Regions from separate parts of the Acetobacter sp. P1H12_c genome, predicted to be linked through region 1. Evidence: riboswitches for the same ligand, from Rfam matches in the RefSeq annotation. Region 1 holds a riboswitch; the other holds the start of a gene.
The links. A riboswitch is a leader RNA that binds a small molecule or an ion and turns the genes downstream of it on or off. The one in region 1 is predicted to bind S-adenosylmethionine.
Positions count from the first base shown of each region.

Region 1 (14,405 bases):
GCTCTGCAACGGCTGTTTCTGTTCTGGCAGGATATGGGAGCACAGGCAGGATGATCCTGACGGACGTACAGATTGAAGGATTCCGCCGCTTTGCCTCCCCGGTGCGTCTGGACGGGCTGGGGCCGGGGCTGAATGTGCTGGCAGCCCCCAATGAGGCCGGGAAATCCACCCTTCTGACCGCTCTGAAAGCGGTGCTGATGGTGCGGTCCAGTTCCAAAGCAAAGCCCGTGAAGGACTTGCAGCCTTATGGCGGGGGCGCGCCGCATGTCGCCCTGTCCTTCACATGGAAGGGTATGGAGTGCCATCTGGAAAAGCAGTTTCTTTCAAAGGCGTTTACCCGGCTTATTTTAGGGCCGGAGCGGTTTGAGGGGGATCAGGCGGAAGAGGCTCTGCGCGCCCTGCTGGGGCTGGAAGAAGCCAGTAAGGGAGAAGCCGCTGGCCTGTGGAGCGCCTTGCTGGTGGGGCAGGGGGAAAGCTTTGTGCAGCCGGACCTGAACCAGACCGGGCAGGACAGCCTGCGTGGGTGTCTGGAGCAGGGGGTAGAGCAGGCGACGGGTGGTGCCGCGGCCAGTGCCGTGCTCAGCCGGGTGCGGGAGCGGCTTTATCTGCTTCAGACGGCCAAAAGTGCGCAGCCAACCGGCAAATATAAACACGCACTTGAGCAGGAAGCGCAGGCGCAGGCCTCGTTGCGGGAAGTGGAAAACCGACGGGCTGCGCTGGAGGAAGATCTGGTCGCGCTTGATCAGGCGCGTCGGGCCTTGCGGGAGCAGGAGGACCCGGACCGGAAAGCACAGGATGAGGCCGAGCTTCTGGCGTTGCGCCACCAGCGGGATACGCTGCGGATTGCGGACGCGGAAGAACAGGCCGCCAGAGCCGCCCTTGCGACAGCCACTCAGACCTTGAACAGCATCCGGGATGAGCAGGAGCGACGGCGGGAGCGGCAGGCGGCACACCGCAGGCTGGGGCGTGAGTCGGCGGAAATGCAGCATGACCTGCAAGCCCTGACCCAGCGGACCGCACAGGCCCGGCAGCGTTATGAGGCAAGCCGGACCCGACGGGAGCAGGCTGAGCAGCAGCAGCAGGCTGCGCGGCAGGCGCTCCTGACTATTTCGCGCCGTGCGGCGGTCTTGCAGCAGCAGGGAGCGCTGGAGCGGGAGAAGCAGATCCTTGAGCGCGCGGAGGCCGCCTGCACCCATCTGGAGCAGGCCCGCGCCGCGCTGGCAGCCCTGCGGGTTGATGAGGCTGTTATCCGCCGGGTGCGGAAAGCTGTGCGGGAGATGGACGCCGCACAGGCGGCGCTGAACGCCCGCGCCACCCGTCTGACTGTTACTTTGCTCCCCCAGGCGTCAGGCCGTGTTTTGCTGGATGGCGCGACCTGCCCGCAGGGTGACATGGTTCTGACGCAGGCGGCTGAACTCCAGATTGAAGGAATCGGTCAGGTCCGTATTACGCCTGCGGTTAAGGATCAGGAGGAGGCGCAGGCCGCAGCGGATACAGCCCGGCACCAGCTTCAGTCTGTCATGCAGGCAGCCGGGTGTCAGACGGTGGAAGAGGCGGAGCGGCTGTTTGAAGAGCAACGGCAGGCCGAAACACGGGTGGCGGAAGCCCGCGCGGCTTTTGTGGCGTCTCTGCCTGCCGCGCGGGACGATCGGGATGTGGCTTTGTTTGAAGCACTTGCTGCCATGCGGCAGGATATCCGGGATCGTATGGCCTCATTGGCGCGTGAACTTGAGGCCTGTAGGCCGGATGGACGGCCGGAACAGGCTGGCCAGACCGACGCAGCCTTGCAGCAGATGCAGACAACAGCCCGGCAGGAGGAAGACAGTGCTGCCCGCGCCGCGGATGAGGCGCGGCAGGCCGAGCGTGCGGAGCATGTGAGCCTGAGTGCGGCACAGGGGCTTCAGGATAAAGCCGAGGCGGCTTTACGGCAAAAGCAGGCTGAGCGTGAGCAGATCGGGCGGGAGCTTGCTGTGCGGGCCGCGCAGGAAAGTGAGGACGCTCTGGCAGAACGGGCTGCCGGGGCCGTGCAGGCTCAGGCGCAGGCGGAGGCGCATAGTCAGACGCTGCGGGCGGGCCGGGAGGCGGAACAGCCCCTTTCCGTAGTGGAGGCCCGGATTGCCCGGCGGGAACAGGCTCTGGACAATGGCCGCGCGTCTGTTGTGCGTCTGCGGGAGGAGATCCGGGAGCGTGAAACCCGCGTGCGTGTGGCCGAAGGAGACGGGCTTGATGAAAAAATTGCCGAGGCAGGACGCGCCGCCGCCCGCCTCCGGCTGGAGTGTGAGGGCTATGAGCGGGAGCGTGCGGCACTGGCCCTGCTGGACCAGACGCTGAGTGATGCGGAAAAAACGCAGACGGAGCGCTACCTTGCCCCGCTGGTGCGCACCATGCAGCCCGCATTTTCAGCCGTGTTCCCCGGAGCCTCTCTGGAGATGGATACGGGTTTTGCTCTGTCCGGGCTGACACGCCGGACGGCGGAAGAATTTGGCCGGTTGTCAGACGGGACGCGTGAGCAGATTGCGGTGCTGGTGCGTCTGGGCTTTGCGGAACTGCTCCATGCCCGCCAGTCTCCGGCCATTCTGGTGCTGGATGATGCGCTGAGTTTTTCAGATTCGCAGCGGCTGGAGAGCATGTTTGATGTGCTGGCGGATGCCGCCACCCGGTTCCAGATTCTGGTGTTGACCTGCCACGCGGAGGCCTTTGCCAGACTGGGCGGCAGGGCGCTTGCCCTGCGGCCCATCCCGCAGATTACAGAACGACGTTGAACTGAAGCGCCATAACGGCGGCGTCATGGAACGTCGTCGTCGCACCCGGCCGGTTGATGTACTGGAAGTCCGGCTGGAGCGTCAGACCGTTGGCGATGTGGGCATTATAGAAAAATTCGTAAATGTTTTCATGGGACTGAACACCCCACACCTGCCCCCACTGGTTGGTCTGAAAATCCTGCCCGGCAATAACCGAGGCTTCCTGTTGCAGGGCCACGGTGCGGCTCATTTTCAGCCACTGATACATCATGCCGATACTGTCATTCGGGCGGCCCCACGGCTTGCCGGTTTCCAGCAGCCCACCCCACAGATGGTGGGACATTGCGGTGGTTTTGCCGTCCGTCCACATATAGCCACCCATGGCGATCAGCCCGTTGGTCGGTCCATCGCCATTACGCACCAGCATCTGGTCTGCCTGAAGCCATGCGCTGGCCCGGCCTGCGTGGTAGCGGGCTGGCTGGCCTGTCTGCACCCAGGAGTTGCCGTTAATGTCCTCATACAGATCTTTGTATTTGGAGTTATCGTAGCTGTATCCAGCCTTGTAATGCCCCACCAGATGGTTGCGGCCAAAGGAGGGCATCCAGCCGATTTCCACCGGCGTTGAGAACTTGCCCAGACCATCCTGCGCCCAGGCCCAGCCGGAAATCCCGCCGTTGAAGGCATGTGGGGAAACCGCAAACAGGCCAGCCATAATATAGGTGTCACTGGTCGGCATGACACGGGCCACGGCGCCAAGGTTGCCAGAGGGCCAGTCGCGGTTGCCTTCCGTATACTTGTTGGGGGCCGGGTTCCCGCAGACCGCCACGTTCATATACATACAGAACAGCGGCGAGGCGGCAAAGAAGCTGCCGACCGGAATCCACCCTGCGCTGATATCCAGATGGTTGTTCAGGAACGATTTTTCGCCATACAGATAGACAAGATGCGCCACCACGTTGCCTCGGGCACCGTAAATCTGCTGCACGCCGCCAATGGAATCCCCGATAAACCGGGTGCTCAGATTCTGCCCGTGCCCGTTCACCACCATCATGTGGGACCAAAAGCCTTTGAGCAGATTGAGGTTCGTCAGCTTGCCCCAGTCCACATCCAGTTCCACACCAACCTGACCGGCATTGGTCACACCCTGACGCATGCCGCCACGGAAGTTCCCGGCCAGTTCTTCATGCACGTCGGCCAGAATATGGATGCCGTGGTCCAGCAGCCAAGGCTGCGCGCCCCACCAGTCACCAAAAAAATGGTTTTTCCCGTAGGGGGCTGAAAACAGCGGGCCGGGGTCTTCCACCGGATTAGCTTCATTATTGGCTTCCAGACTGGGCCACAGGCCAGCAGCACTGTTCCCGCCTGTCAGCAACTGGGCTGAGGCCTTGGAGGAGAAAGCCGGGGTGAGGCAGCAGGCGAAGGAGAGGGCGCAGAAAAAAGAGAAGCCGGAGGAGAATCTTGTCATGTTTCTTTTTATTTTTGTTACGGAGGCGTTGGGGAGGAGGGCATAGTGTTTCAAAGCGGCATCATAATGTCTAAACTTTTTTTCACCCTTAAACAGTCTTTCGCATGTCTGGTGGCATTTTAACGACACCCGGCAGCAGAACGTTCCCTGCGATGCGTTGACGCCCGCCGGATCAGGTGATGAATTCGGCCTATGACAAAAATAGACACAACTCGCCCCTTCCTGCCGGTGCGTATTGCGGTGATGACCGTATCGGACACCCGCACCCTTGAAACCGATACATCCGGGCAGGCGCTGGTCTCCCGCCTTGAGCAGGCGGGCCATGTGCTGGCAGACCGCACGATTGTGCGCGATGATGTCGGGCAGATAACAGAACAGCTCACACGCTGGATCAAAGACCCTCTGGTTGATGTGGTCATCACGAATGGGGGCACCGGGGTGACCGGGCGTGATGTAACGCCGGAAGCCTTTGACCGTGTGCTTGAAAAGCGCATCGAAGGCTTTGGCGAACTCTTCAGAATGTTGTCCTACCGCAAGATCGGCACGTCCACCATTCAGTCCCGCGCAATCGCAGGCGTTGCGGACGGAACATATCTGTTTGCGCTCCCCGGTTCAACCGGCGCTGTCAAAGACGGCTGGGATGATATTCTGGTGTTTCAGCTCGACAGCCGCCATCGCCCCTGTAATTTTGTGGAACTCATGCCCCGGCTGCGTGAAGGTTTGAAAGAGGATCATGCTCATGACTGAAGATGTCAGACTGCTGATGCTGGCAGGCGATTATGTGGAAGATTACGAGATCATGGTGCCGTATCAGGCGCTGCTGATGGTTGGCTACAAGGTGGATGTGGTCAGCCCCGGCAAGAAGGCCGGGGACAAGATTCTCACGGCCATCCATGATTTTGAAGGCGCGCAGACCTACAGTGAAAAGCCGGGCCACGCCTTTGAGCTGAACGCCACGTTCGATGAGATTGATACGGACGATTATATCGGTCTGATCATCCCCGGCGGCCGTGCGCCGGAGCATCTGCGCATGCATCCGCGGGTGATTGAAATTGTCAAAGCCTTTGCGGACCGGCCTCTGGCCGCCATCTGCCACGGCGCGCAACTGCTGGCTGCTGCGGATGTGATCAGGGGGCGTAAAGTCTCGGCGTACCCGGCCTGCCGCCCGGAAGTGGAACTGGCTGGCGCAACCTATGCCGATATCGCGGTGACAGACGCCGTAACGGACGGAGAACTGGTGACGGCCCCCGCATGGCCCGCGCATCCGGCCTGGCTGGCGCAGTTTCTCAGCGTGCTGGGTGCGACTGTGACAATATAGTGCATTGGCAGGCGCCTCCTGTTGTGCATCATATGGAACAGTGTTCAACAGGATGGAGCCTCTTATGAGACGTCTTACTGCCCATTTTATTCCTGCGGCTCTTAGTCTGGCCTGCGCCATGCCGCCAGCCGCAGCATGGGCACAGCAGGCAACATCCTTGCCGCCCAATGACGCACCAAGCCCCGCGGCACCCGGCGTGCATCCGGATGTCAGGCTTCCGGCCCCGGCCACTCCGGTCAGGGTTGAGGAGATCAAGGTGTCCGGCAACAAGCAGGTCAGCACACCCGCCATTATGGCTGTGGTGCCCTTCCATGTCGGCAGCATGGTGACGCAGGCGCAGATCACGCAGGGCTTGCAGGATATTATGAAGCTGTATCAGCAGCAGAATATCGGCGGAAAATTCCATCAGAACCTCAGGCTGGACGGCAAACGCGTTCAGGTTGAGTGGGCGATTGAAGAAACCGGAGGCCCGGCGCATCTGAACAAGCCGCTCGTGCTGGAAAGTCTTGGGTTTGATGGCAATCTACACATTGCAACTTCAGCCCTGAAAGAGGCCGTACATCGTCAGCCGGGGGATCAGGTCACCCCTGCAACCGTGCTGGAAGATGAAAAAGCCATTCAGGCTTTGTATGTGAAAAAAAATATCGGTGTCACCATCGTGCCGGAAAGCCGTGCGCCGCATAAGGATGAGCGCGTTACGCTGGTCTATCACCTGACAGAAAAAGCAACGGACTGACGCTTTTCTGTTATCCCGGCGCAGGCGGCCTGAAGCAGATCTTCAGGGCCGTCCGCGCCGGAAACGCTTTAATCAAAAATCTAAGCAACCGCGCTTTTCTGCGCTAGCCGTCTCAGTATTCGCTGGCAGCCGGGCGGTTCAGCATTGCCATCAGTTCGCGCCGTGTGTCGGAACTGGTGCGGAACACACCGAGCATCTGGCTTGTCACCATGGAGACACCGGGGCGATGCACGCCACGGGTCGTCATGCATTCATGGCTGGATTCAATAATAACAGCCGTGCCGTGGGGTTGCAGAACATCATTGATGGTGTTGGCAATCTGCGCCGTCAGCCGTTCCTGAATCTGCATCCGGCGGGCATAGGCATCCACCACACGCGCCAGCTTGGAAATGCCGACCACGCGCTGGCGCGGCAGGTAGGCCACGTGCGCCCGGCCAATAATGGGGGCGAGGTGATGCTCACAGTGGCTTTCAAAGCGGATATCGCGCAGCAGCACGATTTCATCATAGCCTTCCACTTCAGAAAACGTGCGTTCCAGAAGGGTTTTAGGGTCGATTTCATAGCCCTGAAAAAACTCTTCATACGCACGGGCTACGCGGGCAGGCGTATCATGCAGGCCTTCACGTTCCGGATCTTCCCCGGCCCAGCGCAGCATGGTGCGGATGGCGTCTTCCGCCTCTTCACGGGTGGGGCGGTTGGTTTTGGGCAGAGGGTCGCTCATGCCATTCTCCTGCGGTCTGCGTGGTGATGAAGCAGTTCTGGCTGCTTCACGTTAATGGATCTGGCGGAACTGGAACGGGCTATCAAGGCTGAAAGGCGGAATGGTGATGTCAAACCGTTTGCCGGAATTGACATTCCACATCTGGTAAGACCCCCGCATGAAGCCCCCCGCCGTGGTGAGGGAAACACCGGAGGTATAGTCAAACCCGTTCTGCGGGCGGATAACGGGCTGTTCACCCACCACGCCTTCTCCATGCACATATTCCGTCCGACCTGCGCCATCCGTAATCTGCCAGGTCCGTTCCTTGAGCTGGATGGGGGCCGTGCCGCCATTTTCAATGCGGATGCGGTAAACCCAGCAATACATGTCCTCATCAGGTTCAGACTGTTCCGGGAGCCAGAACACCTGTACGCAGACGCGCATATCTCCCGTCACGGCTTCATACATCGGCGCTGAGGCGAACAGTTCGCTCATGGCGTCATCATGATCGGAGGACATGGGCGGTGAGTCCGGCCAGTCAGGCATGGGGTGTTCTGCTCCTGCGCAAAAAATAAAAAAGGCCTGCTTCACGCCAGCGGGTTTTATCCCGCAGTGCAGAAACCACGGCAACAATCCGCTGGCAGTATCACGAAGCGATCAGAAAAGGGAAGCCGCCCGTCTGCGGTGTGCTGAAACAGCCACAGCAGACGGGCGGCAGGCAGGTATAAGTCAGGGCCTGATCAGGCTTTGGCGAGAGCCGCCACGCCACGGGCAAGATCATCAATCAGATCGGCACTGTCTTCCAGCCCGACGGAGAAGCGGATCGCCCCCTCAGAAATCCCGAGCTTGGCCCGTTCTTCCTCACCGATCTTCATATGGGTGGTGGTGGCCGGGTGCGTCACGAGGGACCGCGCATCGCCCAGATTGTTGGAAATGGCGATAAGGTTCAGGGCGTTCATGAAGGCAAAGGCCCCTTCCTGCCCGCCAGCAACTTCAAACGCGACCATGGTGCCGCCACCCGTCATCTGCCGCTGGGCAAGCGCGTATTGCGGATGATCCTTGCGGACCGGATAACGCACGCTGACAATCCCGGGCGCGGAGGCAAGGTAGTCTGCCACCGCAGCCGCATTGCGCGTCATGGCTTCCACACGTAAAGCAAGTGTTTCCAGCCCCTTGAGCATCACCCACGCATTGAAGGGCGAGAGAGCATTGCCGGTATTACGGACGAACGGCTGGAGCGTTTCCTTAATCCAGTCTTCCCTGCCCAGCACGGCCCCGCCCAGCACGCGGCCCTGTCCGTCAATATGTTTGGTACAGGAATACACGACCACATCCGCGCCCAGTTCCAGCGGCTTCTGGTAGAGTGGGGAGGCAAATACGTTATCGACAATGACCAGTGCCCCGGCCTTGTGCGCACGCTCTGAGATAGCGGCGAGGTCCAGCACATCCAGCATGGGGTTGGAGGGGCTTTCCAGCAGCACAGCGGCGGTTGGCTTGCTGAAGGCGTCATCCCACGCGGCGAGGTCCCCGCCATCGACGAACACGGTTTCCACGCCATATTGCGGCAGCAGGTTAGCTACAATCCAGTGGCAGGAGCCGAACAGTGCGCGGGAGGCCACAACGCGGTCCCCGGCTTTAACGTGGGAGAGCAGGGCGGAAGAGACCGCGCCCATCCCTGTGGACGTCGCAACACAGGCTTCAGCACCTTCCAGATCGGCCAGACGCTTTTCCAGCGCAACCACGGTGGGGTTGGCAAAGCGGCTGTACTGGTAGTGCGAGACTTCACCCGTAAAGGTTTTAGCGGCCTGTTCGGCGTTTTCGTAAACAAAGCCGGATGTCAGGAAAAGCGCCTCGCTGGTTTCACCATATTCGGTGCGTTCCAGCCCCGCGTGCAGAAGGCGGGTGGCGGGACGCCAAGCTTTGGAAGAAGAGGTCTTGCTGTCACTCATCACGAGGTATCCGGTTCTTTTGCTGCTGTGCAGCGCAGTGTGACCGTGGAAACCGTGGCGTCGGCAGTGCGTCGCCATGGCCTCTTTAGCGCGTTTATTTTACCTCGCCGCAAGCCGGCCGTACAAATCACGAGGTTTCATAGTGCTTTAACGCACAATAAGGATTTTGTTATGCGGAGGTGGCTTGCGTTCGTCAAGCATCGATCTGCCCTCCTGCCGCAGGGCCTGCTATGCAGCAGGGCTGGTGGATTTTAAAGTAATTCCTGCAAAAGCGGGACAAAAGGAATATCCGCATCCGGCATGGGGTAATCCTGCAGCTTTTCCGGCGCGACCCATGCAAGTGTCTGCCCTTCCTTTGCTGTTGGGGTGCCGGTCCAGCGGCGGCACAGATAGAGCGGCATCAGTAGGTCAAACGCCTTGTAGGCGTGGGATGCAAAGGTAAACGGCGCAAGGCAGGCGCGGGAGACATCCAGTCCAAGCTCTTCTTCCAGTTCCCGCACCAGCGCGGCTTCTGGCGTTTCTCCGGGTTCAACCTTGCCGCCGGGGAATTCCCAGAGTCCGGCCAGACTTTTGCCCTCCGGGCGTCTGGCCAGCAGAATACGTCCCTGTGCGTCAATCAGCGCGGCGGCGGAAACCAGCACGAGTTTGCGGGGGGCTGCCCCCTCGCTCTGTGGCGTGCCTGAAGAGGTATCCAGATCATCCCGCGTGGCTTCAAAAACACGGACGGGGTGCTCGCGACCACGGGCCACAAACATCTGCTTGTCCGCGCCAATCGCCCGGAAGCCGATCTGTTCCAGAACACGGGCAGAGGCTGCGTTATCCTCCGCTACCGTGGCGCGCAGGCAGGTAATGTCCAGATTGGCCAGCGCCCAGCGGGCCAGCCGCCCGGCTGCGCGGGTTGCAATGCCCCGGCCCCAGTATGTGCGGCCAACCCAGTAGCCCAGCATGCCGACGCGCCCCACCTGCGGCACGGTCTGCACACGCAGGCCCACGCAGCCAAGGAGGGTATTGTTTTCATCCAGAATAGCGAAATGGCAGCCTTCTCTGGCCCGATGCATGGAGAGCGTGGAGGCAATCCAGTCATCCGCCAGTGCCCGCGGGTAGGGGAAGGGCAGGCGGCTGAGCATGCGCACCACTTCCCAGTCATTGACCAGATTGTGCAGCGCAGGCGCATCATCAGGCAGAAGGGGGCGCAGCCGGTAGGGCGGCGCCTCCAGAACCAGAGACGTGATGTCAGGCATTCACAGCCGGTGCGGGCACACCGCATTCCGCCAGCAGGCCACGCAGGGCGTTGATGACAGGGAAGACTTCCACATTGTGGTCCCCGCCCAGTTCACGCCAGGCCTGCTGTTCAAGCTCCACAATTTCACGGTCTTCCGCAAAAATCCGTTCGGTAAACGCGACAAGGAACGGCCATGCCAGTTCCAGCACCCCCGGCACCTTGGGGCGTTTGACAGACAGGAGGCCGAACGTCCGGTTTGTCAGCTCTTCCGCATCCTGCGGAACATAGACAATCCACAGATCCATCACCGGGTCTTCATCCCCTGTTTGGATACGGAGTGTCTGATAGGGATATTCCGTCCGGATGGTCATGACGTCACGATGCTGGAATTTTTCCGAGGAATCGCGGCGTTCACCAAAAATCAGGGCTTCACCCAGCGGCTGTTTGCCACTGGTGCGGGCAAAGGAATACTGGGCTTCCACCAGACCGGGCTCGCGTTTCTGGCCCAGAAAGCGCGGGCGCATCTGGCCCATCTGCTTCATGTGCATGAACTGATGGTTCATATCCATCAGGTTCTCATGCATGAAGCTGTAATGGCATTTGACTTCCTGCCCGAAGAAGCGGGTCTTGTATGCCGGGTCTCCCACACGGGCCAGACGCGGCGGCAGCGGCACGGAATCCGCTTTATCCGGGTCTCCGGGGAAGACAAAAATCAGGCCATCCTGCTCACGGCAGGGAAAGGTGCGTACTCCGTTGGGCAGCTTGCCCTTGCCCAGATACGGCACATCAATGCAGCGGCCTGAACGGCCATAGGCCCAGCCATGATAGCAGCACTGGACGGACTGACCGCAGACCTTGCCTTTGCTGAGCGGCACCTGCCGGTGCGCGCAGCGGTCTTCCAGTGCAAAAATAGCGCCTTCCGTCGGGCGCACCAGTGCGATGGGGGTGCCGGCATACCGCGTGCCGATGGTCTTGCCCGGCTTGAGTTCCTTTGACCATGCCACCGGATACCAGAAGTCCGGATTGGAGCGGACGCGCCGCAGATCCGTGCCGGTCGTGTTATGCCCCGCGCCAAAAGAGGGTGTATCGTCTGGTGTGTCACTCTGAACGGTCTGGTTCATCTTGCCTCATGTCATGACGTTCGGGGCTGCGTCACCCTGACACGGCCTAATAGCGGATGTATGCAACCGTATATCACACAAAGAGGCAAGACGCAGAAAGGGCGGAGAGCCGGGTTCGCCCGTTTTTATTTGCAAATTATTCGCAAACTGAAAATCAGGCTGCCCTGGGTGCCGGTCTGGGCATAGGTCCCTCCCGCTTCAGCCCGTGCCAGGCAATCAGGCTGTCTCCCAGAAACAGGGCGAGTGCGCCGACCGTGCAGGCAAGCGCCAGCCCGAACATGATTACCAGCCATGTGGCGACGGAGGAATCCCGCACGCTGCCCAGAAACAGCACAAAGGCAGCCCCGCAGGAGGCAGCGCCCCCAAGGCCCCCCGCCAGAATGGCGGTGTCCAGCATCAGCGTGCGGCGGTGCAGGCGGACCAGATGCTTCTCCAGTGTCAGATTGCGGTCCGGATCGTCATTGTCATCCGTCAGCAGGGCGTTGGCCTGCTCAATATGGTCAGAGACACGGGCCAGACGGGTATTGAACAGGTTCAGCAGGGTGCCGATGCCCGAGAGCATGAAAACCGGAGTGAGTGCGACCTGAATAATATGCGCAACACTATCCACCGGCTCGGCGGCGAGACCTGCAAAAACGGGAAGAGCCATAAAGCGGGATGTCCTTAGCTGGCTGTACGTGGGGAGCGAGCGGAGGGTCTAGCGGCTGGAGGCCAGTTCTGCCGTAAGGTCTTCAATGAACTGGAACGCCACCCGGCCCGAACGGCCACCGCGGGTAATGGCCCACTGGCTGGCGCGGGCCGTCAGATCCTCATCGCTGATGGGAAGGGCGCGTTCTCCCGCATAGGTCCGCACCATGTCAAGAAACACATCCTGTGGGCAGGCATGGAACCCCAGCCACAGGCCAAACCGGTCAGACAGGGACACTTTTTCTTCCGTGGCTTCAGACGGATTGATGGCCGTGGCGCGCTCGTTCTCAATCATCTCACGCGGCATCAGGTGGCGGCGGTTGGACGTGGCATAAAACAGAACATTCTCAGGCCGCCCTGCAATGCCGCCATCCAGCACGGATTTCAGGGCTTTGTAATCCCGGTCTTCTTTTTCAAAAGACAGATCATCACAGAAGAGAATGAAGCGGCGCGGGCTTTGCCGCAGCATGGCCAGAAGCTCGGGCAGGGTTGCCAGATCTTCGCGCTGGATTTCCACCAGCGCCACCCGGCCCTGACCGGGCGCGCAGGGCTTGCCTTCTACCTGATTAACCAGCGCATGTGCCCCTTTGACCAGTGACGACTTACCCATGCCGCGGGAGCCCCAGAGCATGGCATTATTGGCGGGCAGCCCACGGGCAAAGTGCTCGGTATTGTCCATCAGCGTCTGGCGCTGCGAGTCTACGCCCTGCAACAGGGTGGCCGGAACATGCGCCACATGCGGGACGGCCAGCAGGCGCCCGCGTTCGGGCAGCCAGACAAAGGCATCTGCCTGATCCACCCCGTCCAGACTTGGCGGCGGAGGGGAGAGGCGCTCCAGCGCTGACGCAATACGTTCAAGGACAGAGAGAGGGGCTGAATCCATCAGGGCAGGGTCCATGGTTGGGGTGGAAGGTCAGTTTGCCCGGAACTGGCGGGCAGAAAAAGAAGCAGGACTACGGTTTATCAGGCACGGGATGCTTGACGTGTGAGCCGTGAAAATTATGGTCACGCATCTTCATTGCGCAACCAGCCTTTCCGGAAAGTCTGTCCTCATGTCCAATTTTCTTATTCCCGCAGCCTATGCCCAGTCCGCCGGTGGCGGTGGGGCTGGTTCGAGTCTGATGTCGTTCCTGCCGTTTATCGGCGTGTTCGTCATTATGTATTTCCTGATGATTCGCCCGCAGCAGCAGAAGCAGAAGCAGCTTCAGAATGAACTCAAGGCGCTGCGTCGCGGGGACCGGATTGTGACCGCAGGCGGCATTATCGGGATTGTGCAGAAATCCCGTGATGACAGTCAGGAAATTGAGGTGGAAATTGCCCCGAATGTCCGCGTCATGATCCTGCGCAGCACGGTGAGCACGGTTCTGACCAGCACGGCCAAGCCTGCGAATGATAGTGCGGACGTCAAGAAGTAAGAGGCTCTCCTGTCAGGCGGTATGCTGAGAGAGCATCATGGAAAGCGGGCTTCTGGCCCGCTTTTTTTTATGGGCAGATTTTATGGACAGACGGTCTTGTCAGGAGGGCTCAGTCGTTTCCGCCAGATGAGGGTCTGCGGCGCGGCCTTCCACAACTTCTTCCGTCACATCCAGCGCCAGAACTTCCCCCGCCATAATAATACTGAGCAAAGTGAGAATTTTTAGTCCCAGCATATCGTTGTTTTGCGGGTGCCCATGCAGAATGTGCAGCACAAGAGGCGTGAGGGCCGGAAAGGGGAGGAGCCAGAACACGGCCCGCCACACCGGCTGCTGGATGCGGGAGCGGTAGAAACTGGCCAGTCTCCGCTCTTTCTTGAGCACAAATTTCAGGAACAGGACGATCGCGGTCCCAACGGCCAGCGATATGAGCGGCATCAGCACAACGGTGTAGGCCACCTCATGCCAGTCACAATAGGCCAGTCCAAGCAGCGCGACCCCGACCCATGATGAAAAATAGATGCCGATACCAATCAGGGAATAATGCTTCACGAGAGAGTCCTCACAGGCCGTTTCCGTGCGTGTACGCCGGGATTCCCGTCGCCCTGATTGCAGATTAGCAGGAACGGAAAAGCTCTAAGTCACGCTTTTACGACAAAATGATTCAGCATCGTTATAAATAAAATATGACACTGCTCCGATGCTCCGATGCTCCGATGCTCCGATGCTCCGATGCGCAGCAGGGGCCGCAGACGGAAAGCGACCGCAGTTCGGCAGACCGGACTTACAAAAAGGAAACCGGGTCGATATCCACATCCACGCGCACATGCCGTTCCAGTTTTATCAACCCCAGCCAGCGGCGCAGAATAGGCTGCACGGCAATGGTTTTCCGGGTGCGGAGCAGCAGACGCCGCCTGTGCCGCCCGCGCAGAATGGCCATGGGGGCCGGGGAGGGGCCAAGCACCTGAATCCCATCCCCATAAGGGGCCACGCGGCCAAGAGCCGCAGCAGCATCATCTGCGGCGGCGGCCGTGTCCGCGCTGACAATCAGGGC
Region 1 covers NZ_JACRVR010000015.1:8,752-23,156, reverse strand. The annotation lists gene KP699_RS09350 (DNA repair exonuclease) at 1-54, shown strand, start outside; gene KP699_RS09345 (ATP-binding protein) at 51-2,762, shown strand; gene KP699_RS09340 (carbohydrate porin) at 2,746-4,206, opposite strand; gene moaB (molybdenum cofactor biosynthesis protein B) at 4,399-4,953, shown strand; gene KP699_RS09330 (DJ-1/PfpI family protein) at 4,946-5,524, shown strand; gene KP699_RS09325 (POTRA domain-containing protein) at 5,589-6,260, shown strand; gene folE (GTP cyclohydrolase I FolE) at 6,373-6,981, opposite strand; gene apaG (Co2+/Mg2+ efflux protein ApaG) at 7,033-7,506, opposite strand; gene metZ (O-succinylhomoserine sulfhydrylase) at 7,701-8,909, opposite strand; SAM riboswitch at 8,974-9,053, opposite strand; gene mutT (8-oxo-dGTP diphosphatase MutT) at 9,161-10,150, opposite strand; gene KP699_RS09300 (aromatic ring-hydroxylating dioxygenase subunit alpha) at 10,143-11,252, opposite strand; gene KP699_RS09295 (DUF2721 domain-containing protein) at 11,407-11,901, opposite strand; gene KP699_RS09290 (ATP-binding protein) at 11,950-12,822, opposite strand; gene yajC (preprotein translocase subunit YajC) at 12,992-13,354, shown strand; gene KP699_RS09280 (hypothetical protein) at 13,454-13,903, opposite strand; gene KP699_RS09275 (primosomal protein N') at 14,136-14,405, opposite strand, start outside.

Region 2 (14,405 bases), on a different contig from region 1:
GTCAAGCCGCTGGCCGAAAGCATCGGGGCCTCTCTGGTTCTGCCCTGTGATGTGACGGATGAGGCGGCTCTGGATGAACTGTTCGCCACACTGGAGCGTGAATGGGGCAAGCTGGACTTTGTGGTCCATGCCATTGGCTGGGCCGATAAGCAGTTTCTGCGCGGTCGGTATGTTGATACCCCCCGTGAGGCTTTTCTGACGGCTCTGGATATTTCCTGCTATTCCTTTACCGCCGTTGCGCAGCGCGCGTCAGCTCTGATGAAGGACGGCGGCTCTCTGCTGACGCTGAGCTATCTGGGCGCTGAGCGTGTCATGCCGCATTACAACGTAATGGGTGTTGCCAAAGCCGCGCTGGAAGCCTCTGTCCGTTACATGGCGGCTGATCTGGGACGTGACGGGATCCGTGTAAACGGTATTTCCGCAGGTCCCATCAAGACGCTGGCTGCCAGCGGGATTGGCGACTTCCGTTATATTCTGAAATGGAACCAGTATAACGCGCCGCTGGAACGCAATGTGGGTCTGGAAGAAGTTGGCGGGGCAGGGCTGTATATGCTGTCTGACCTTTCTTCCGGCGTAACGGGTGAAATTCATCACGTTGATTGCGGTTATAATATTGTGGGGATGAAAAACCCCACGGCTCCGGATATCTCCGTATCAGGCGACTGAGGATTTAGCGTGTCCTACAACAGCTTTGGCCATCTTTTCCGCGTCACTACATGGGGGGAGAGTCATGGACCGGCCATTGGCTGTGTCGTGGATGGCTGCCCGCCCCGCCTGCCTCTGACAGAAGCCGATATTCAGCCGTTTCTGGACCAGCGGCGGCCCGGGCAGTCGGCCTTTACCACTCAGCGCAAGGAGCCGGATGCCGTGCGCATCCTCTCTGGCGTGTTTGAAGGCCAGACAACAGGCACCCCGATTTCTCTGCTGATAGAAAATACCGATCAGCGGTCGCGTGATTATGGGGATATTGCCCAGACCTATCGCCCCGGCCATGCAGATCTGACCTATGATCTGAAATACGGCATTCGCGACTATCGCGGAGGGGGCCGTTCTTCCGCGCGTGAAACCGCGTGCCGGGTGGCTGCCGGAGCCGTGGCCCGGCAGGTTCTGGGGCCGGATGTGCGTATTCGTGGCGCGCTGGTTCAGCTTGGGCCGCACAAAATTGACCGCTCCCGCTGGGACTGGGACGAAGTGACGCGCAACCCGTTCTTCTGCCCGGATGCGGCCTGTGTGCCGGAGTGGGAAGAGTATCTGGCGGGTATCCGGAAAGCCGGACTGTCCATCGGGGCCGTAATTGAAGTTGTGGCGGAGGGCGTTCCCCCCGGTCTGGGCGCGCCTGTCTATGGCAAGCTGGATTCAGATCTGGCGGCCGCGCTGATGAGCATTAACGCCGTCAAGGGCGTGGAAATTGGTGACGGGTTTGCCTCTGCCGCCCTGACCGGGTTTGAAAATGCAGACGCACTCTCCATGCAGGATGGGCAGATAGCGTTTGGCGCGAACCATGCTGGCGGTATTCTGGGTGGCATTTCCAGTGGTCAGCCAGTTGTGGCGCGGTTTGCAGTCAAGCCGACCAGCTCCATGCTGGCGCCTGTGCCGTCTGTTACGCGGGATGGTCAGAATAAAGATGTGATCACCAAAGGGCGGCATGACCCCTGTGTCGGGATTCGTGCTGTGCCGGTTGGAGAAGCCATGATGGCCTGCGTGCTGGCAGACCATCTTTTGCGGCATCGCGGGCAGGTTGGCTGATTTTTAGCCAGCCAGCGTGGCGTCCAGCGTAATGGTCGCCTTGAACAGTTTGGAGACCGGGCAGCCCGTTTTGGCCTTATTGGCCAGAGCCTGAAACTGCTCGTTTGTCGTACCCGGCACGTCTGCTTTAAGGGTGAGGGCGACGGCATCAATTTCAAACCCATCAGCCGCTTTGGTCAGGCTGACAACGGCCTTGGTGTCGATGGATTTTGCCGTCAGCCCGGCTTCTCCCAGAATCAGGGAAAGCGCCATGGAAAAACAGGCTGCGTGTGCCGCACCGAGAAGCTCTTCGGGGTTCGTGCCGGGCTTATCTTCAAAGCGCGTATTAAAACCATAAGGCTGACTTTTCAGGGCATTGCTTTCCGTAGAAACGGTGCCATGCCCTTCCTTGATAGAACCTTCCCAGTGGGCGGAACCGGATTTTTTAATCGCCATAGCGTGTCATCCTTTTTGTTTTCACCGTAAGCCTGCCCCACCAAACGCGCGTCTGGCTGCTAGGTTCATGCAATGCTGCTCCGCTCTCGCAGAGATGAGAACTGCTGCGGGCAGAAAATGTGGCATAGGATAAGCGTATAACCATACCGGGTTACTTTAAGCCTGCTCTTGCGCCGGAGCAGGAACCACGGCAAGCGGGAAGACTGTGCCTGTCTCCAGCTTCCATGGGAAGAAACGGGCTTATAATGCGGAGACCATGATGAGTTCCACCACGACCGATCCTTCCTCATCCGTTGATGTCGTCCTGATTGGTGGAGGCGTGATGAGCGCCACACTTGGGGTGTTTCTCCGGCAGTTACAGCCGGACTGGCGTATCAGCATTTTCGAGCGCCTGGACAACGTGGCGGAAGAAAGCTCGGATGCGTGGAATAATGCAGGCACCGGCCACTCTGCCCTGTGCGAGCTGAATTATACGCCCCAGAAAGCTGATGGCAGCGTGGATATCAGCAAAGCTGTGGCGGTGAATGAGGCCTTCCAGATTTCCCGCCAGTTCTGGTCCCATCTGGTTGAGAGCAAAGTGATTGCCTCGCCGCGTGATTTTATTACGCCTGTCCCGCATATGAGTTTTGTGTGGGGGGAAGCGAATGTTGCCTTCCTGCGGAAACGGCATGAGGCGCTGAATGCCCATCCGCTTTTTGCGGGTATGGAATATTCTGAAGATCCGGCCCAGATGGCGCAGTGGATGCCGCTTGTCATGCAGGCGCGGCCGCCGGGGCAGCCGCTGGCCGTAACACGCAGCCTGAACGGCACGGATGTGAATTATGGCGCTCTGACCCGCCTGCTGTTCAGCTATCTGACGGAAACAGCCGGATGCACCCTTCATACGCAGCATGATGTGCTGAACATTAAACGCGGCCCGGATGGGCGGTGGCAGGTGCTGGTGCAGGATTTGCGCCTGAACACGCAGCGCACCGTCAGCGCCCGTTTTGTGTTTATCGGGGCCGGTGGGGGCGCGCTTTCTCTCCTCCAGAAAACGGGCATCCCGGAAGCAAAAGGGGTGGGCGGGTTTCCTGTCAGTGGGCAGTTCCTGCGCTGCACCAATCCGGAGATTGTGGCGCAGCACCATGCAAAGGTTTATGGCAAGGCTTCCGTCGGTGCGCCGCCCATGTCTGTGCCGCATCTGGATACCCGTATGATTGACGGCAAGCCAGCGCTGCTGTTTGGGCCGTATGCAGGGTTTTCCACCCGTTTCCTCAAATATGGCTCTCTGATGGATCTGCCCCGTTCCATCCGTCCTGATAATATCAAAGCCATTCTGTCAGTCGCGCGGGATAACTGGCCGCTGACCAAATATCTGATCCAGCAGGTTATGCAGTCCAGCAGTGAACGAATGAGCGCGCTGCGGGATTTTGTTCCCACCGCGCGTTCCAAGGACTGGGAACTGGTTGTGGCCGGACAGCGCGTGCAGATTATTAAGGAAGACGCGGAAAAAGGCGGCGTTCTCCAGTTCGGGACGGAAGTTATTTCCAGCGCGGATGGGTCTGTTGCCGCTCTGCTGGGGGCGTCTCCGGGGGCTTCGACTGCCGCGCCGATCATGCTGACAGTGCTGAAGAAATGTTTTGCGGAGAAACTCCCTGAGTGGGATGCCAAGCTGAAAGCGATGATCCCGTCCTACGGGCAGACTCTGGCAAATAATCCTGACCTCTGTGCCGAATTGCGGGATAAAACCACCAAGGTTCTGCAACTGGAAGAAGTCTGAACGCTCACGCAGTCTTATTGCCTGCCCCGATAAAAGAGGGGCGGGCAGTAAAGCGGCGGTAGAAAGGCTCTGTACAGACAGAGCAAGCGGTTTTTAATCAGAAATCGACATATCCGCACGGTTCCACCAGCAGGATTCAGGTGAACGGCCGGCCGGGATCATCTCTTCCGGATTACCGCTGAAGCTGACTGTGTTGGTGGGTGTTTCCTGCAAGGAAACTTCTGTGCAGCGGAGAACATCTCCATCCGCCTTCAGGAAAGCGTTGAGCTTTGCCATCATTAGGCAGACCATCAGTTCTGTTGTCGGGTCACCGGGGGTGATGACAATACGCTGCGCCCGTGCGGGCTCGTTTGCCTGAAACCACGCCAGAAGCGGGTCATCTTCCGCCAGTTGCAGGGCGTGATCCAGCTTTTCATCAACAAAACGATGCCACGTGCTTTTAGCCCGCTGAAAAGAGACCGGCATATTCCCTCTGCCATCCAGCCGCGCGGGATGCGTGGGTGTGAGGCGTACGGTCACAAACTCATTATGCCCGTGGGGCAGGGCGCAGGATTCACTGGCGCCGTGGATCAGCCGGTGGCCCATGGAAAAGCGACGGGTAAAAACCAGATCAGGCATGGGTTTTGCTCGCGACATACTCGTCCCACCCTGCACGGCGCAGGTCACAGGCCGGGCATTGCCCACAGCCATGTCCCCACGGATGCAGGCTTTGCCGGTCTCCCAGATAGCAGGTGTGGCTTTCCTGATTGATCAGGGAAACAAGCGCTGCTCCGCCCAGTTCTTCGGCCAGTGCCCATGTTTCGGCTTTATCAATCCACATGAGGGGGGTGTGCAGAACGTAGCGTGAGTCCATACCAAGGTTGAGAGCCACCTGCACAGCCTTGATGGTATCGTCCCGGCAGTCAGGATAGCCGGAATAATCCGTCTCACACACCCCGGTCACAATATGGCGGATGCCACGGCGCGCGGCGAGGGCTGCGGCAAAAGTCAGAAAAATGATGTTGCGGCCCGGTACGAAGGTATTCGGGAGCCCGTCTTTTTCCATGGCAATTTCAGCATTGCGGGTCAGGGCTGTTTCAGAAATATCGCCTAGCGCCCCAAGTGCGAGCGTATGGTCCATGCCCAGCCGCTCTTTCCAGAGCGGGTTTTGCGCCCGCAGGCCTTCCCGCAACGTCTCGCGGCATTCCAGTTCCACAGCATGCCGCTGCCCGTAATCAAAGCCCAGTGTTTCCACCCGGCCAAACCGGGCAAGAGCCCATGCCAGACAGGTGGCGGAATCCTGCCCGCCGGAGAACAGGACCAGAGCAGCTTCATCAGCGGCGCGTAAGGGAGTAGACATGGGTCAGGGGATACCGGTCAGCTTGTGGGTCTGTAAAGAAAGGCCCCATTTAGGGTGGGCCAGACAGTAGCGGATGGCGGCCTGCGTGTTTTCCTGCTGGTTGGGGCCGTCCATAGGTTGCAGCCAGAAATATTGAAAATCGAGCTCTTCCAGCGTGGCCGGGTCCAGCCCAATCTGCGGATAGACCAGCTTGAGTTCAGTCCCGCTTTTTTGTTCCAGCGGTGCGCCCGCTTTGGGGCTGATGCACAGCCAGTCCAGGCCCTCCGGAGCGGTCAGTGTCCCGTTGCTTTCCACGGCGATGGAAAAATTGCGGGCATGCATGGCTTTGATCAGGGGCGCATCAAGCTGGAGCAGGGGCTCACCGCCAGTAAAAACCACCAGTCCCGGCAGGGTCATGGCGTTGCCGCTCTCGGGCCAGAAGCTGGCGATTGTCTCAGCAAGTTTTTCAGCCGTTTCAAACTTGCCGCCGCCCTCTCCATCCGTACCGATAAAATCAGTATCACAGAACTGGCAGATGGCTTCAGCGCGGTCGGCTTCCCGGCCAGACCACAGGTTGCATCCCGCAAAACGACAGAACACGGCCGGTCGCCCGGCCTGTCCGCCCTCACCCTGTAAGGTGAGGAACATTTCCTTGACCATATAAGACATGCGACAGCTCCTGACGCAGATCAGGCAAGGAATGCAAGAAACATTTTAAACGGAAATGCCGGTGGTATGCATACCCAGCTTGTCCAGAAGCTTGCGATCCCGCGAAGCCTGAGGGTTGGGCGTGGTCAGCAGGCGTTCGCCATAGAAAATGGAATTGGCACCAGCAAGGAAGCACAGGGTCTGTGTTTCATCACTCATATCCTCCCGGCCCGCAGCCAGACGCACCCGGCTTTTGGGCATGGTGATGCGTGCTGCGGCAATCATGCGGACAAAATCCAGTGGGTCAACGGCCTCAGACTCGCCCAGCGGGGTGCCTTTAACGCGGACCAGCAGGTTGATCGGAACGCTTTCCGGGTGCGCGGGCAGGGAGGCGAGAGCGGCAATCAGCCCTGCGCGGTCGGTCTCGTTTTCACCCATGCCGACAATGCCGCCGCAGCAGACATTGATGCCCGCATCGCGCACGTTGGACAGCGTATCCAGCCGGTCCTGATAGGTGCGGGTGGTGATGATGTCGCCATAATATTCCGGAGAGGTATCCAGATTATGGTTGTAGTAGTCCAGCCCGGCGTCCCGCAGTCTGCCAGCCTGTCCGGCATCAAGCATCCCCAGCGTCACGCAGGTTTCCAGTCCCAGCCCCTTGACGCCCTCAATCATGGCGCAGACGGTTTCCAGATCATGATCCTTGGGGGAGCGCCAGGCGGCCCCCATGCAGAAGCGGCTGGCTCCGGCGTCTTTCGCCTTGCGGGCTTCCGACAGCACAGCATCCACGGCCATCAGGCGTTCGGCCTTCACACTTTTTTCGTGCAGGGCGCTTTGCGGGCAGTAGGCGCAGTCTTCGGGGCAGCCGCCTGTCTTGATGGAAAGCAGGGTGGAAATCTGCATTTCCGTAGGGTCGAAATGCGCCCGGTGCGTGGCCTGAGCGCGGAACATCAGCTCCGGAAACGGGAGGTCCAGCAGAGCCTGAATTTCCGGTACCGTCCAGTCATGACGGATTTCGGGCAGGGAGGCTGAGGAGGAACGCGTTACAGGAGAAGAACCGTCAGGCATGCGTTAGGAACCAGATTTTAAGTGAAAAGTGGACTGAACATATCCGGTTTGCAGCGGCAAGGCCAGCCTTGCGAAGGGCAGGGACTGGCCGATTGAAATTTCATTTCGGGTCATAACAAAAAGGACTGACCGTTAAAGGGCTGCGTGCAGACTTTTAATATCTGCCGCTAACGCATCGACCTGCGTAAGGTCCGCATCCCATGCAAACATGAACCGTGCGCCCCCTCCGATAAATGTATAAAAGCGCCAGCCTTTGTCCCGCAGGCCGTCCAGTAAGGATGCCGGGGCCTTCAGAAAGACGGCGTTGGCTTCTGCCGGAAACATCAGGTCCAGCCCTTCAAGAGGTTCAATTTGTCTGGCAAGATGGGCTGCTGCCGTGTTGGCGGCCTGACCGTTGCGCAGCCATGCGCCGCTTTCCAGTATGCCAACCCACGGTGCGGTCAGAAAGCGCATTTTGGAAGCCAGTTGTCCGGCCTGTTTACAACGGTAGTCAAAGCCGTCCGCCAGTGCGCGGTCAAAAAAGAGAATTGCTTCCCCAACGGCCATGCCGTTTTTGGTGCCGCCAAAACACAGTACGTCCACGCCGGATTGCCATGTCATTTCAGCAGGGGAGCAGCCGAGAGCCGCACAGGCATTGGCAAAACGGGCGCCATCCATGTGCAGGCGCAGGCCCAGATCCCGGCAGACGGCTGAAATGGCCTGAATTTCCGCCAGTGTATAAACCTGCCCGGTTTCCGTGGGCTGGGTAATGGTGACTGCACGCGGTTTGGGGAAGTGAATATCCGTCCGTCCCGTTGCCAGTGTGCGGATAGCCTCCGGCGTCAGCTTGCCTCCCTGTGTGGGGGCAGTCAGCAGCTTGGAGCCGTTGGAAAAAAACTCCGGCGCGCCACACTCATCCGTCTCAACATGCGCGAGAGCGGAGCAGATCACACTGTTATAGGACTGACAGAGAGAGGCCAGAGCCAGCGCGTTGGCTGCCGTGCCGTTAAAGGCAAAAAAAACATCACAGTCTTTTTCAAACAGGGTGCGGAAGGCGTCGGCGGCTCTGGTGGTCCAGAGGTCTTCACCATAGGCGGGGACATAGCCCTGATTGGCATCCTGCATGGCAGCAAGTGCTTCCGGGCAGATTCCGGCATAGTTATCGCTGGCAAACTGTTGGGTAATCTGTGTCATGTTTGATCTCTTCAAAACGGTTGAGATCAAAAGACAAAGCGACGACGCGCGTGGCATGGGTCCGTTATTGCCGGTCTTCTGGCCACATCCCTTCCTGCAAAACAGGGAAGGCACCACCTTGCACGGATGCAGGTTGGTGTCAGGCGTCGGCCTGACTCTTGATGCTTCTGACGCTACTCATAAATAGTCGATAAAAAAACGCAACAGTTTGTTGAGTATGGAAGGAAAGGGCCACGGAGGCTCCTTTCCTGAAAGTCCACGTTATTTTGTGGTATAGCCACCATTGACCAGAATGGTCTGGCCCGTCATCCACCAGCCTTCCGAGACCAGAAAACGGACGAAGGGTGCAATATCCTCAATGTCTGTCAGGCCTGTTTTGCTAAAGGCGGACAGGGCTGCTGCGGATTTATGATAGGCCACGGCCTCAGGTGCTTCCTGACCGTAGAAAAACGGTGTGTCCATCGGACCCGGACCAATAGCGTTGACTGAAATCCCGCGGGCACCAAACTCCTTGGAGGCCGCGCGTGTAAAATGTTCAACCGGTGCTTTGGCGCCTGCATAAGTGGAATAGAACGGCGTGTAGGCACCGAGGAGGGATGTCACGAGCGTTACGATCTTACCGTTATCATTCAGATGCAGTCCGGCCTCCTTAATAAAGAAATAGGCGGCTTTGGAATTGATGGCGAACATCTCATCAAATTCAGCTTCTGACGTCTCGGCAATCGGTTTTTTCAGCACTTTACCGACGGTATTGATGGCGATGTCAGGTTTGCCGATGGCGGTAATGGTGTCAGCAAACAGTTTGCTGTTGGCAGCGGCGGTTGTCAGGTCGGCCTGCAGGGCGACAGCCTGCACGCCGGCGGCTTTGAGGTCTGCCAGAGTTTTTTCCGCATCGGGGGCGCTGGCGTCACTGTTGTAATGAATGGCCACAGCCTTCACGCCGTGGGCTGCCAGATCGCGGGCAATCAGGCCGCCAAGGTTTTTGGCGCCCCCCGTGATCAGAACGGTTTTTCCTTTAAGTGTATGGTCTGCCATATCCGTTTGTCCTTCCGTTGAAAGAACCGCGGGATGCGGACTTTCATGTAGCAAAAAGTATCATCTCGGTTTCCTTAATAAATTAGTCTCTTTATACAACACTTGTCGTATAATACGAACAATAAGGCGTATGACCCGAGGGTTTCGTGGACCGGATTGATCTGTTTCGTATTTTTCTGCGTGTTGTGGACTCTGGCAGTTTTTCAAGAGCTGCGGACACGCTCAACATGCCCCGGTCTTCCGTTTCCACGGCGATTCAGGCGTTGGAAAGCCGGGTAGGGGCACGGCTGTTGTCCCGCACCACGCGTACAGTTACCACCACGGCAGACGGCAGGGCTTTTTATGATGTCTGCCTCCGGCTGGTGTCTGACGTTGAGGAAGCGGAGGGGCTGTTCCGGCGCGATAAAGCCGCTCCACGCGGTATCTTGCGGGTCGATATGCCGGGGCGTATCGGGCGGCTGATTGTGGCACCCGCCTTGCCAGACTTTCTGGAACGCTATCCTGAAATTGATATCGAACTGGGGGTGACTGACAGGCCTGTTAATCTGGTGGAAGACGGGATTGATTGCGTGCTGCGTATCGGCCCGTTGCAGGATTCCGGCCTGATTGGCAGGAAAGTCGGAGAACTGACTTTAATGAACGTCGCCAGTCCTTCTTATCTGGCGCGTTACGGTGTTCCGGCCACACCCCATGACCTGTCACAGCATCTGGCGGTGGGTTACGCCTCTGCGTTCAGCGGGCGGGTGGAAGAGTGGGAATGGATGGAGAACGGCCGGCTCTGCACGCAGGCAATGGCCGGACGGGTGACAGTAAACAGTGCTGAGGCCCTGATTGCCTGTTGTCTGGCTGGGCTGGGGCTGATTCAGGTCCCGGCTTATGACGTTCAGAAGCCTCTGCAGGCGGGAGATCTGGTGGAGGTTCTGCCAGACTGGCAGGCAGAGCCTATGCCGATGACGCTGCTTTATCAGCATCGCAGGCATTTCTCTCATCGGTTACAGGTCTTTGCGGACTGGTTGTGCGCATTACTGGAACCTTGCCTTCAGCAAACGAGGGCAGGGAAGCCTGCATAAAAAATACGGGAAAGGCCAGTCTGTGCTGGCTCGGGGCGTGACAAATCCAGCTCCGTATTGAAGAATATCCCGCATAATCAAACAGGAACCAGTCTTATGGCCTTTCAATTTTCCCGTCTGACTCAAGCCGCTCTGGCAGTCTGTACCATTGGCCTGCTGGCAGGCTGTGAGCATCAGACGCAGGACCAGAGCCGCAACAGCGTTCGTCCGCTGCGTATTCCTAATCCGGCAGCGCTCTACTGCACCAAAAAAGGTGGCACACTGAGCATGCAGCATGACGCCGCTAAAGGGCAGGTTGGCTACTGCCATCTGCCGGATGGCACGGTGATGGATGAATGGGATCTGTTCCGCCGGGATAATCCGCGTCCGGCAAAATAAGCACGAGAGCCGCGAGGGGAAGACCGCCGCGCGGTTCTGAATGGTCTGCTGTAAAGGCGGATAATGAAGAGCGGGCGGCGGCTTCTGGGCGAGTGTCTGACAGAAGATGTCTCGGCAGGGTGCGCTTGTATATTTCTGGCTACTGGTGGCTTTCACGGTCTTGCCAATGTGGTTTGGTCGGGTGGAGCTTCAGATCTCGGGTTGAACAGAACTGACCAGAAAGCTTGTTTGGATGAAGGAGGAGTTTTTAGAGACTGGCACGGCGATATTTGAGGGTGGTGAAGGTTCTGATTAGAGGCACGGAGCCAGTGAGGTTTCAGCCGTGTGACTTGCAGATATAAAGATTGCATAAGATATATTATGCCAACTAAATGAGATTGGCGGCTGAATTGGGAGGCTGTTCGGTTTTGGGAGCTGTGCGCTACGTGAATCGTGTTGCTCCACTGGTTATGACCTGTCTCTGACTACGCTTCACATGCTCATTTGGGCGATGTGACTGACATAATGATTTGTTTTGGAAAGATTTTCACAAGGCGAGCCTCAAATGCATCTCAGATGCTCCCAGAGGTCCGGAGAGTGCTTTCTGGCGTTTTTTGCGATGAATAGTCTGAGAGACGCCGAGGCCCTCTCTCCGGGCCTGTGACGAAAATTTACGTCTGGCACTTTTTTGTGTTTTTCACGCACCTTCTGGCCTGACGTGCCTCTCCCGATGTGGTGCGCATAAATTACCGGACAATATTTAAGTTACAGCGCCGTTCCGTCGCATCTGATGGCCATTTCTGTTTCAAAAATGACAAATAACGCCGGGCTGAAAGACATACGTCTGCTTTCCGGCTACAAAGCCCATGTGTGTGTGTGGAATAGCTTCCCTGCAAAATACGAAATTCTTCTGTGGAGAATGACCTTGAATGGTTATGGGTTTAGGTGCAATATCTGATAAATACTATTTCATGTAGTTGTTATTGGAATTCCAGAATGTCAGTCGGCCGGTCAGTTCTGGCACTGTTGCACTCTCAGGCTCAGGACCCTGTCAAACTTCTCAGAGCGGCATCTGCCCAGCTTGGCAACAAGGTGGGCGTTATGTCGTCTTTCGGTGCGGAATCCGCTCTTCTGCTGGCGTTTGTGGCGGAAGCTGATCCGGAGATGCCGGTGCTGTTTCTGGAAACCGGGAAACATTTCCCCGAAACGCTGGCGTACCGGGCTGAACTGGCACGCTTTCTTGGGTTGCGGAACGTGATTGATATCCATCCGGAGGCGCATGAGGTGCAGGAGCGTGATCCGACAGGCGAGTTATGGGCGTTTGATCCGGACGCGTGTTGCCGTCTGCGCAAAGTCGAGCCGCTGGATGCAGCAACTCTGCCCTATGAGGCTCTGGTGACCGGGCGCAAACGCTCTCAGGCTTCTACACGTGCGGCTTTGCCGGTTGTGGAGGAAAAACCCGACGGCCAGCTTCGCCTGAACCCTCTGGCGCTGTGGCAGGCAGAAGACATTACGCGGGAAATGGCGCGCCGTGGCCTGCCCCCGCACCCGCTTGTGGCAGAAGGCTACCTCTCTATTGGCTGTGCTCCCTGCACGCGCCCGGCTGGCCAGACTGCGGACCCGCGCGCCGGACGCTGGGCCGGGCTGGCCAAGACAGAATGCGGCATACACACGGCCTCCTGATGTTCAGGGCCTTTTCCTTCTTTTTCTCAGAACAGGTTTGACCAGACAAATGGACCATCTTGACCAACTCGAGGCACAGAGTGTCTTCATCCTCCGGGAAGCCTATCGCAAGCTTAAGCCCCTCGCCATGCTGTGGTCTCTGGGGAAAGATTCGAACGTCATGGTCTGGCTGGCCAAGAAGGCTTTTCTGGGCCGCGTTCCCTTCCCTGTTATGCATGTTGATACCGGCAAGAAATTCCCGGAAATGTATAAATTCCGCGATGAATACGCCAAAAAATGGGATCTGGACCTGCTTCTTGGCACCTGCCCGCCTGTCGAGGAAATGGACCCTTCTCTGCCGCCCGCAGCGCGTTCAGCCGCCCGTAAAACGGCAGGCCTCGCGGCCATGATTGAGAAACATAAATTACAGGGCGTGATTGCCGGTATCCGGCGGGATGAACAGGGTACCCGCGCCAAGGAACGTGTGTTCAGCCCGCGTGGGGCCAGCCATAAATGGGATATCCGCAACCAGCCTCCGGAATTCTGGGACCAGTATGCCACCCCACATGAAGAAGGCATGCATATCCGTGTGCATCCTCTGCTGTCATGGCGGGAGATTGATATCTGGCGCTATATTGAGCGCGAGGGGATCGCGCTGGTGGACCTGTATTTTGCCAAAAATGGCAAGCGCTATCGTTCTCTGGGCGATCAGGACATTACCAACCCGGTGGACAGCAATGCCAGCACGCTGGCCGAAGTCATTGCTGAGCTGGAAACCACCCGGACGTCCGAACGATCTGGCCGGGCCATGGATCATGAATCCGAAGATGCCTTCGAGCGGCTGCGTGTCGCCGGTTATCTCTGAGCCTTAGCGGACTGGAACCAGAATTATGACGACTTCTCTTCCCTCTTCTCTGGCTCTGTCTCAGGAGCCAGCAACGCCGATCGTGATTGTCGGGCATGTTGACCACGGTAAGTCCACACTGATTGGCCGCCTGTTGCATGACACGGATAATCTGCAGGACGGTAAGGTCGCGCAGATTATTGAATCGTCCAAAAAGCGCGGTCTGAAGATCGAGTGGAGCTTTCTGCTCGACTCTCTCCAGATCGAGCGTGATCAGGGTGTTACGGTTGACTCCACCCGTATCCCGTTCCTGCTGGGTAAGCGGGAATATGTGATTGTGGATGCTCCCGGCCATCGCCAGTTTCTGCGCAACATGATTACCGGTGCAGCGGATGCGGAAGCTGCTGTGCTGGTGGTGGATGCGGCGGAAGGTGCGCGTGAGCAGACCCGCCGCCATGCCATGCTGCTGCATCTGATTGGTATCCGGCATGTGCTTGTTCTGCTGAACAAGGTTGATCTGCTGGATTTCGATCAGGCTAAAGTTGAAGCCGTAGAAAAATCCGTCTCTGAACTGCTGAAAAAGCTGGATCTGGAAGCTGCACTCTTTATTCCGGCCTCCGCGCGGGATGGCGATAACATTGCCAGCCGGTCTGACCGCATGCCCTGGTATAAAGGGCCGACGCTGACGGAAGCGCTGGCACAGGTCCCCTCGCCTGCCTCCCGCGCGGAACTGCCTCTGCGCCTGCCCGTGCAGGATGTTTATCGCTTTGATGATAAACGCTACGTGGCGGGCCGCATTGAACGTGGCCGGGTGCGTGTGGGCGATACGGTGATTATCGGCACCCAGAAGACGCCCGCAAAAATCGCCTCCATTGCAAGCTGGCATACGGCTCCGCAGATTTCTGCGGCGGCAGGTCAGTCAGTTGCTGTGACGCTGGAGCCGGATGTGATCCCGGATCGTGGTGACCTGCTCCATTTGCAGGAGACACCGCCGGTTGCGGCATCGCGTATCCGCACCCGCCTGTTCTGGCTGCGTCAGGAGCCGTTGCGCGTGGGTGAGAGCTTCCATCTGCGTCTGGCGACGGCAGAACATGCTGTGACGGTGACCTCCATTGAATCCGTCGTGAATCTCGATGATCTGACGGAATATGCTGGTGAGGAAGTTCCGGCAGAAGGCTTTGCGGAAATTACGCTTTCAGCCGCTGAAACAATCCTGTTTGACCCCTTCACGCCCGGCACGGCCGACGGCCGTGGCGTTCTGGTGGACCGGCAGCAGCGGATTGTGGGCGG
Region 2 covers NZ_JACRVR010000002.1:109,392-123,796, reverse strand. The annotation lists gene fabI (enoyl-ACP reductase FabI) at 1-666, shown strand, start outside; gene aroC (chorismate synthase) at 676-1,746, shown strand; gene KP699_RS03210 (OsmC family protein) at 1,750-2,181, opposite strand; gene KP699_RS03205 (malate:quinone oxidoreductase) at 2,441-3,940, shown strand; gene KP699_RS03200 (6-carboxytetrahydropterin synthase) at 4,034-4,558, opposite strand; gene queC (7-cyano-7-deazaguanine synthase QueC) at 4,551-5,279, opposite strand; gene queE (7-carboxy-7-deazaguanine synthase) at 5,283-5,927, opposite strand; gene bioB (biotin synthase BioB) at 5,973-6,974, opposite strand; gene KP699_RS03180 (low specificity L-threonine aldolase) at 7,107-8,147, opposite strand; SAM-I-IV-variant riboswitch at 8,201-8,317, opposite strand; gene KP699_RS03175 (SDR family oxidoreductase) at 8,409-9,182, opposite strand; gene KP699_RS03170 (LysR family transcriptional regulator) at 9,329-10,252, shown strand; gene KP699_RS03165 (DUF333 domain-containing protein) at 10,349-10,630, shown strand; gene KP699_RS03160 (phosphoadenylyl-sulfate reductase) at 11,606-12,292, shown strand; gene cysD (sulfate adenylyltransferase subunit CysD) at 12,342-13,136, shown strand; gene cysC (adenylyl-sulfate kinase) at 13,162-14,405, shown strand, end outside.
Region 2: linked by a shared signal. The riboswitch ahead of KP699_RS03180 (low specificity L-threonine aldolase) and the one ahead of metZ (O-succinylhomoserine sulfhydrylase) in region 1 are both predicted to bind S-adenosylmethionine.